DNA from 3 places in the Enterobacter sp. TMH.L2 genome. Region 1 is predicted to be linked to each of the others. Evidence: predicted binding sites of a transcription regulator. Region 1 holds the regulator's gene; each other region holds the start of a gene.

Region 1 (3,278 bases):
TGCACCTCTTCAGGCTGATGCAGGCTAACCGAAATGTGTTCCTGCAGATCCAGCGCAACCTGGAAAGCGCGTAACAGACGCTTGTAGCCGTTTTGCTGGTTGGCCGATAGCATATGCAGCTGCTGGTAGCAGGTAGTGATCAGGTCGACGGCTTTTTGCTGGCGGGCCAGCAGCGGCGGCAGCGCTTTTTCCGGGTCGGTATGCTGGGTCAGCAGGCTGTACTTTGCTTCGCAGTAATCTGCCAACTGGCGGTACAGCAGGCTGAGCGACTCCCTGAGCGGTTGTTCACGCCATAGCCGGAACCAGAACCAGTTGAAGGCGCCGTACCAGATGGTGCCGAAGATATAGAGCACCATGGGCTTCCAGATCGGCATATTCCCGGCCATGCTGAGCGTAAAAATAGCGGCGATCAGCGATGCGGGCAGCAGGCGGGCGTGAAGTGAGCTGATTTCTGCCGTCACACCGAGCAGCAGAGCCATGACGATCAATATCGCCGGCAGCGGGATGTGGGTGTAAAGCAGCAGAAGCTGCAGGATAAGGCTGCTGAGAGCGAACAGACTGCCGCCGATGATCAATCGTTTGAAGAAGCGCTTGTGCGGCGTGTCCAGCCCGGCAATGTTGCAGCAGGCGGGAACTAACGAGAAGAGAAGGCCGTTTTGCAGGCTGCCAAGCAGCAGGCCGACAGCCACGGGAAGACACAGCACCAGCGTTTGCCGCAGCGCGTAGTTAACTTCTGGGTGGTAAATTAATCTCTTCCACATAGCCTGAATTGTAGAGACAAAAAAGGCGTGTTACCGAAGCGACACGCCTTTATAAGGGCTAATTAACGGGTGCCGTAAACGACAATCGTTTTACCGTGGGCGGAAATGAGGTTCTGATCTTCCAGCATTTTCAGAATACGGCCAACGGTTTCGCGGGAGCAGCCCACGATCTGACCGATTTCCTGGCGGGTGATTTTGATTTGCATCCCGTCCGGGTGGGTCATGGCATCCGGCTGTTTAGCCAGGTTCAGCAGCGTCTGAGCAATGCGGCCGGTCACGTCGAGGAAGGCGAGGTTGCCAACTTTCTCAGAAGTTACCTGCAGGCGGCGCGCCATCTGGGAAGAAAGACGCATCAGGATGTCCGGGTTGACCTGAATCAGCTGACGGAATTTTTTATAGGAAATTTCAGCTACTTCACAGGCTGACTTGGCGCGAACCCAGGCGCTACGCTCCTGGCCTTCTTCGAACAAACCTAATTCACCAATGAAATCACCCTGATTCAGATAAGAAAGGATCATCTCCTTGCCTTCTTCATCTTTAATCAGAACAGCTACGGAGCCTTTGACGATGTAGTACAGCGTCTCCGCCTTTTCACCCTGGTGAATCAGCGTGCTCTTCGACGGATACTTATGAATGTGGCAATGAGACAAGAACCATTCGAGAGTCGGGTCTGTTTGCGGTTTGCCAAGCACCATGCGCGGTTATCCTCTGTTATAAACTGGCTACCAAAGACAAGACGCGGAACCTCTTGTCTGGCGTTGCAATCGTGAAATTTTCCCAAGCCCTGGGAGCTGGCGGGCAGGTTAACCCTGCGGCCTGTAATTAGTCGTTTCCTCTGCTTACGGCATAAACGTCTCTGTATCGCAGCAGCATCCGGATTGTTTTAGCATAGCTTTTGGTTAGTGTCTTGTATTGTCTCGTTTCAGCATGACCTGGATCGCCTTACGTTGCCAGTTTTCACGTAGACGCGTAATCTGAAAGAAATTTTTATTACGGGAGTAGGTAAAATGCAGGCACGTGTTAAATGGGTGGAAGGCATGACCTTCCTCGGCGAATCCGCTTCTGGCCACCAAATTCTGATGGACGGGGACTCCGGGGATAAAGCGCCAAGCCCGATGGAAATGCTGCTGATGGCCGCGGGCGGTTGTAGCTCAATTGACGTGGTGTCGATTCTGCAAAAAGGCCGCCATGATGTGACGGATTGTGAGGTGAAACTGACTTCCGAACGTCGTGAAGAAGCACCTCGTCTGTTCACCCGCATTCATTTGCATTTTGTTGTGACCGGGAAAGAGCTGAAAGAAAGTGCGGTTGCCCGCGCCGTTGAGCTGACCGCAGAGAAATATTGCTCGGTGACGTTGATGCTGGAGAAAGCCGCAGAGATTAGCCACAGCTACGAAATTATTGAAACCTAAGTAGAAAAGGGCGGTATACAGACCGCCCTTACGCCATCAGGCAATTTTCCTGCCTTCTGCCAGCCGCTGCACCAGCGGGGCCATGATCAGCTCCATCGCCAGCCCCATTTTCCCGCCCGGTACCACCAATGTATTGATGTGGGAGATAAACGACCCCTGCAACATTGCCAGCAGATAAGGGAAGTCGATGTCGTCCAGCCCACGGAAGTGAATGACCACGAAGCTTTCGTCCAGCGACGGAATGGCTCGCGCGGCAAACGGGTTAGAGGTGTCTACCGTCGGAACGCGCTGGAAGTTGATATGGGTACGTGAGAACTGCGGCGTAATGAAGTTGATGTAATCGTCCATGGAGCGCACTACGGAATCCATCACCGCTTCCCGTGAATGGCCGCGTTCGCTGGTATCGCGCACCAGTTTCTGAATCCATTCCAGGTTAACGATGGGCACCACGCCTACCAGTAAATCGACGCAGTCGGCGACGTTATGTTGAGGGGTGACTACACCGCCGTGCAGGCCTTCGTAAAACAGGACGTCAGTGGGCTCCGGGAGCGGCTGCCAGGGCGTAAAAGTACCCGGCACCTGGTTCCACGGCACCGCTTCATCGTAGGTATGCAGGTATTTACGCGCTTGCCCTTTGCCGGTCTGGCCGTATTCGATAAAGGTTCGTTCCAGTAACCCGAAGTCGTTGGCGTCTGGCCCAAAGTAACTAATATGGCGGCCAGCATCGCGTGCTTTGCGGATAGCCATGTCCATTTCCGGGCGGGTATAGCGGTGGAAACTGTCGCCTTCAACTTCAGCGGCGCGCAGGTTGAGCTGCTGGAAAATCTTGCGGAAAGCGAGGCTGGTGGTCGTGGTGCCGGCGCCGCTGGAACCTGTGACCGCAATAACCGGGTGTTTGGCTGACATAGGGTGAAAACTCCGTGAGGGATCGGAAAAGAGATCTGTATCTGCTTGTTATACTTTTCAGCCAGTATAGATCACCCTGCCAGTCAGCGGTCAGCCGCGAAACTGCCCGCGCGGCATAATGTTCACCGTTTCATGGAGTTCAGACCAAACCAGCACGGCCTCGCCGCTTTGTAACTGGCGCTTCACGTCGGCGACTTTT
Region 2 (3,278 bases), 600 kb from region 1:
TAAGCACCAGCAGCGCCAAAAACGTGCCGTGTATCAGCGACGGCAGCAGCCGGTTGTTCACCTGTAAAAAGCTGCGGTCAAACGACTCCAGCACCAGGCCGCGATAAAGCAGCGCCAGCGCAATCAGCGTCACGCTTGCAATGAGCCCCACAAACTTAATAGCCTCACCATCCACGGCGAGAATTGAGCCAAATAGCAGGTGCAGCAGGTCAACGCTTGAACCGCGCAATGATATCAACGTCACGCCGAGTGCCAGCGACCCAAGGTAGAATCCGGCAAAGCTGGCATCTTCTTTTAACGGCGTCCGGGCGCTAACCCAGCCGGAAAGTAAAGCCACCAGCACGCCAGCGACAAACCCACCAATGCCCATTGCCACCAGAGACATACCGGCAACCAGATAACCCACGGCAACGCCGGGTAAAATGGCATGAGAAAGCGCGTCACCCACCAGACTCATACGACGAAGCAGAAGAAAAATGCCAAGCGGAACGGTACTCAGAGAAAGCGACAGGCAGGCCACCAGCGCGCGGCGCATAAAGCCGTAAGCCACAAACGGCTCAATAAAAAGGTGATAAATCATGCAGTTTGTACCAGGCGTGGGCGAAAGGAAGCATATTGCGCTAAGGCTTCGTCGGCGTTACCCCACTGGTAACCCTCCGGGGTGAGCAGCAAGACTTCAGGAAAATGCCGGCGTACCAGCTCGTTGTTATGCAGCACGCTGATAAGCGTCTTGCCATCCCGGTGCATCTGGCACATCAGTTCCATTAAAAATTCACTGGTCTGTGCATCCACGCCGGTGAACGGCTCATCGAGCAGGACCAGCGGTGCGTCCTGAACCAGCAGGCGAGCAAACAGCATGCGTTGAAACTGTCCCCCTGAGAGCACATCAATCGGCCGCAGGTAATGCTCACTTAATCCCACGCGCTCAATCGCTTCCGTCACGCGTTCACGGTGCTGGCGACGAAGGCCGGAAAACAGCCCGCGTCCCGGCCAGCTCCCCATACAAACCACGTCATAAACCGTGGCGGGAAATTGCCGATCCATCTCCCCTAACTGCGGCAGCCAGGCAATGCGCGGGCGCATATTGTCCTGAAACTTTACGCTGCCAGAAATGGGAGGCAGTAGCCCGGCCAGGGATTTTAACAACGTCGATTTACCGCAGCCGTTCGCCCCAATCACCGCCGTCATGCTGCCGCGCTGAAACTGGCCGCTGAGGGCCGACACAACCACGTTGCCGTAATAGCCCAGCTCGAGATTCTGCAGTTCGATCATGGCAGGATAACCGCCCAATGAATGGCGCCCCACAGGCCGAGGATCAGCAGCGCGACAAGGGCCGCGCGAAATAGCCCGGAAAGGCTAAACAGTGAAGAGGGAGCTGCAACAGACATACCGGCACCAATATTGTTTCGTTATAACATAACATAGTCTACCCAGTAGTCCTTGTAAATTACTGTTTTACACCTCGGCATAAACGAACCCTCAATCAAGCCCCCTTTTCCCTTCCGTTAATCAGAACGTCATTTTTTCACCTCTTTCACCACCCAATAATCTTTCAAACTGATAGATTTATATTTCACAATGAGATCTAAATAACATATTTACGCATTTCAAAATGATTAATATGAGCCACCACCGGGAACAACGGTGAGCAGATAACCCTACAGGAGACAGAAATGATCGACATGATTACCCACGGGGCGGAGTGGTTTATTGGCCTGTTTCAGAAAGGCGGAGAGGTCTTTACCGGTATGGTGACCGGCATTCTCCCTCTGCTGATCAGCCTGCTGGTGATAATGAACGCGCTGATTAACTTTATCGGCCAGCACCGCATTGAACGTATGGCGCAGCGCTGCGCCGGCAACCCCGTTTCGCGTTACCTCTTGCTGCCCTGCATCGGCACTTTCGTGTTCTGCAATCCGATGACGCTAAGTCTGGGACGCTTTATGCCTGAGAAGTACAAACCGAGCTATTACGCCGCCGCATCGTATAGCTGCCATTCGATGAACGGTTTGTTTCCCCACATCAACCCTGGCGAACTGTTTGTTTATCTGGGCATTGCCAGCGGGTTAACGACGCTGGGCCTGCCGCTGGCCCCGCTTGCAGTGAGCTATTTGCTGGTTGGGCTGGTTACCAACTTCTTCCGCGGCTGGATAACCGATCTCACCACCTCGATTTTCGAGAAAAAAATGGGCATTGAGCTGGAACGCCAGGTCCGCCTCTAAGGAAAAATCATGACTCAAAGCATTCGTATTGAAAAAGGCCAGGGTGGATGGGGCGGGCCGCTGATCGTCCCGGTCGATCCGAGCAAAAAGATCGTTTACATCACGGCGGGTACGCGCCCGGCAATCGTCGATAAGCTGAGTGAAATGACCGGCTGCCAGGCGGTAGACGGTTTTAAAGACGGCGAGCCGCCGGAGGCAGAAATTGCGCTGGCAATCATAGACTGCGGTGGCACGCTGCGCTGCGGGCTCTACCCTAAACGCCGCATCCCGACGATCAATATCCACGCCACCGGCAAATCAGGTCCCCTGGCGCAGTACATTGTTGAAGATATTTACGTCTCAGGCGTCCGGGAAGAAAACATTAGTTGGGCCGATGGCGAACCGCAGATCGAGCGCAAACCTGCGCCAGCGCGGGACTACGACGCCAGCAAAAAAATTACCGAACAAAGCGACGGCCTGCTGGCCAAAGTCGGTATGGGAATGGGTTCAGCCGTCGCCGTGCTGTTTCAGGCGGGGCGCGACACTATCGACACGGTTCTGAAAACGATTCTGCCTTTTATGGCCTTCGTGTCGGCGCTGATTGGCATCATTATGGCCTCCGGGCTGGGCGACTGGATTGCCCACGGCCTGGCCCCGCTGGCCAATAACCCTCTCGGTCTGATTACGCTCGCGCTGATTTGTTCCTTCCCCCTGCTCTCACCTTTCCTTGGCCCTGGGGCGGTGATTGCGCAGGTCATCGGGGTGCTGATTGGGGTGCAGATTGGCCTCGGACATATCCCTCCTCACCTGGCGCTGCCCGCGCTGTTCGCCATTAACGCCCAGGCCGCCTGCGATTTTATTCCTGTTGGCTTGTCTCTGGCGGAAGCGCGCCAGGAAACGGTGCGCGTCGGCGTGCCTTCTGTGCTGGTCGGGCGCTTTTTAACGGGCGCCCCTACCGTGCTAATTGCCTGGCTGGTGTCCGGCTTCATCTACCAATAAAGGAAAGCCCCATGCAAACCATTTACCAGACCACCATCGTCCAGATTGGAGAGTGCGCTCGCGAGGCGCTGGCAGACA
Region 3 (3,278 bases), 150 kb from region 1:
ACACCGTTCGTGTGGTTTCTGAAATCACCGAATCTAACGGTTCTTCTTCCATGGCCTCTGTGTGCGGTGCATCTCTGGCACTGATGGACGCTGGTGTGCCAATCAAAGCCGCCGTTGCGGGCATCGCGATGGGCCTGGTGAAAGAAGGCGACAACTTTGTTGTTCTGTCCGACATTCTGGGTGACGAAGATCACCTGGGTGACATGGACTTCAAAGTAGCCGGTAGCCGTGAAGGTATCTCTGCGCTGCAGATGGATATCAAAATCGAAGGTATCACCCGCGAAATCATGCAGGTGGCTCTGAACCAGGCTAAGGGTGCGCGTCTGCACATTCTGGGCGTGATGGAGCAGGCTATCGACGCACCGCGTGGCGATATTTCTGAGTTCGCACCACGTATTCACACCATTAAAATCAACCCAGACAAGATCAAAGACGTGATCGGTAAGGGTGGGGCTGTGATTCGTGCGCTGACTGAAGAAACCGGCACCACCATCGAAATCGAAGATGACGGTACCGTTAAAATCGCAGCGACCGACGGCGACAAAGCGAAACACGCTATCCGTCGTATCGAAGAGATCACCGCGGAAATCGAAGTGGGCCGTATCTATAACGGTAAAGTCACTCGTATCGTTGATTTCGGTGCGTTTGTTGCTATCGGCGGCGGTAAAGAAGGTCTGGTTCACATCTCTCAAATCGCCGACAAGCGCGTAGAGAAAGTGACTGACTATCTGCAGATGGGTCAGGAAGTTCCGGTGAAAGTACTGGAAGTTGACCGTCAGGGCCGCGTCCGTTTAAGCATTAAAGAAGCAACCGAGCAGTCTCCGGCAGAAGGTGCAGCACCAGCCGCGCCAGAAGCTGAGTAAGGTTTGCCAATTAAGCTCTCCATGGTGACATGGAGAGCTGTTTGTTACGGGACAGGATGTCTCGTTTGCAGCCGGGGGACAGGACGTTCATCCATTTGTTGTCTTCGGGAGTAGGAAATGAAGCCTTTTTTGCGCTGGTGTTTCGTTGCGACAGCTATCACGCTGGCCGGATGCAGCAACTCTGCCTGGCGTAAGAACGAAGTATTAGCGGTGCCATTGCAGCCTACGCTGCAGCAGGAAGTGATTCTGGCACGCATGGAACAAATACTTGCCAGTCGGGCTTTAACCGATGACGAACGCGCACAGCTTTTATATGAGCGCGGAGTGTTGTATGATAGCCTCGGTCTGAGGGCTCTGGCGCGGAATGATTTTTCACAAGCGCTGGCCATCCGTCCCGATATGCCTGAAGTATTCAATTACTTAGGCATTTATTTAACGCAGGCAGGCAATTTTGATGCTGCCTATGAAGCGTTTGATTCTGTACTTGAGCTTGATCCAACTTACAACTACGCGCACTTAAATCGCGGTATCGCCCTCTATTACGGTGGTCGTTATCGTTTAGCGCAAGATGATCTGCTGGCGTTTTATCAAGACGATCCCAACGATCCTTTCCGTAGCCTGTGGCTCTATATTGCTGAACGCAATTTGGACGAAAAACAGGCCAAAGTGGCGCTACAACAGCGTCTCGAGAAATCGGATAGAGAGCAATGGGGATGGAATATTGTCGAGTTCTACCTGGGCAACATTAGCGAAAAAGAGCTAATGGAACGCCTCAAGGCGGACGCAACGGATAACACCTCGCTCGCTGAGCATCTCAGTGAAACCAACTTCTATTTAGGTAAGTACTACCTAAGTCTGGGGGATAAGGACAGCGCCAAGGCACTGTTCAAGTTAGCGGTTGCTAACAACGTACACAACTACGTTGAGCATCGTTATGCATTGTTGGAATTAGCGCTCTTGGGCCAGGAGCAAGACGACCTGGCAGAATCGGACCAGCAATAGCTGACGAACAACGATCGTCCCATAAACTTTTTAACTAAAGTCATCACCTTCACGGGTGAGGGCGTTTTTGTTCGTTAATCAATCAAATTTGAGCCGGTTCACACTTTTCAATGAAAATTGCAGATCAATTTCACGATGAGTTACGTAGACTGGCCGCCATCAACGAGGCACATGTACTACATGACTGATATCATCGAAACCACTTTTTCTGATCTGGGGCTGCACGCCTCCATCATTCAGGCCCTGAACGATCTGGGCTACGAAAAGCCATCACCCATTCAGGCTGAGTGTATCCCACACCTGCTGAATGGCCGCGACGTTCTGGGTATGGCCCAGACCGGTAGTGGTAAAACCGCAGCGTTCTCTCTGCCGCTGCTGAACAACCTCGATCCTGAGCTGAAAGCACCGCAAATCCTGGTGCTGGCCCCGACCCGCGAACTGGCGGTTCAGGTTGCTGAAGCCATGACGGATTTCTCTAAACACATGCACGGCGTGAACGTTGTTGCCCTTTACGGCGGTCAGCGTTATGACGTGCAGCTGCGCGCTCTGCGTCAGGGACCACAGATTGTTGTGGGTACCCCAGGGCGTCTGCTTGACCACCTGAAACGCGGCACTCTGAACCTGTCCGGCCTGAAAGGTCTGGTCCTGGACGAAGCAGACGAAATGCTGCGTATGGGCTTCATCGAAGACGTTGAAACCATCATGGCGCAGATCCCGGCTGAACATCAGACCGCGCTGTTCTCTGCCACCATGCCGGAAGCGATTCGTCGTATTACCCGTCGCTTCATGAAAGATCCTCAGGAAGTGCGCATTCAATCCAGCGTGACTACTCGCCCGGACATCAGCCAGAGCTTCTGGTCTGTTTATGGCATGCGTAAAAACGAAGCGTTGGTTCGTTTCCTGGAAGCAGAAGACTTTGATGCGGCGATTATCTTCGTTCGTACCAAAAACGCGACTCTGGAAGTGGCTGAAGCGCTGGAGCGTAGCGGTTATAACAGCGCCGCGCTGAACGGTGACATGAACCAGGCGCTGCGTGAGCAGACCCTAGAGCGCCTGAAAGATGGTCGTCTGGATATCCTGATCGCCACCGACGTTGCGGCCCGTGGCCTGGACGTGGAGCGTATCAGCCTGGTTGTTAACTACGACATCCCGATGGACTCCGAGTCTTACGTTCACCGTATCGGCCGTACCGGTCGTGCTGGCCGTGCTGGCCGTGCGCTGCTGTTCGTTGAGAACCGCGAGCGTCGCCTGCTGCGCAACATCGAACGCACCATGAAGCTGACGATTCCTGAAGTAGAACTGCCAAACGCAGATCTGCTGGGTGAGCGTCGTCTGGCTAAATTCGCCGCTAAAGTTCAGCAGCAGCTGGAAAGCAGCGATCTGGATCTGTACCGTGGCCTGCTGGCAAAAATT

What was found. Region 1 encodes CRP, which controls carbon source genes, mostly activating them, when cyclic AMP is high. Its sites were predicted from a motif close to ATGTGANNNNNNTCACAT; they were not measured.
Region 2: srlA (PTS glucitol/sorbitol transporter subunit IIC) is a predicted target of CRP. The motif match lies at 1,579-1,596, and genes of this name have one in related genera.
Region 3: yrbN (protein YrbN) is a predicted target of CRP. The motif match lies at 1,952-1,969, and genes of this name have one in related genera.

Annotation. Positions count from the first base shown of each region.
Region 1 covers NZ_CP193791.1:227,821-231,098, forward strand. The annotation lists gene ACREYP_RS01035 (YccS/YhfK family putative transporter) at 1-761, opposite strand, end outside; gene crp (cAMP-activated global transcriptional regulator CRP) at 824-1,456, opposite strand; gene ACREYP_RS01045 (OsmC family protein) at 1,769-2,173, shown strand; gene ACREYP_RS01050 (phosphoribulokinase) at 2,210-3,079, opposite strand; gene ACREYP_RS01055 (YheU family protein) at 3,170-3,278, opposite strand, start outside.
Region 2 covers NZ_CP193791.1:828,435-831,712, reverse strand. The annotation lists gene ACREYP_RS04005 (metal ABC transporter permease) at 1-580, opposite strand, end outside; gene ACREYP_RS04000 (metal ABC transporter ATP-binding protein) at 577-1,272, opposite strand; gene srlA (PTS glucitol/sorbitol transporter subunit IIC) at 1,674-2,222, shown strand; gene srlE (PTS glucitol/sorbitol transporter subunit IIB) at 2,232-3,200, shown strand; gene srlB (PTS glucitol/sorbitol transporter subunit IIA) at 3,212-3,278, shown strand, end outside.
Region 3 covers NZ_CP193791.1:372,838-376,115, forward strand. The annotation lists gene pnp (polyribonucleotide nucleotidyltransferase) at 1-863, shown strand, start outside; gene nlpI (lipoprotein NlpI) at 981-1,865, shown strand; gene yrbN (protein YrbN) at 1,976-2,053, shown strand; gene ACREYP_RS01895 (DEAD/DEAH family ATP-dependent RNA helicase) at 2,046-3,278, shown strand, end outside.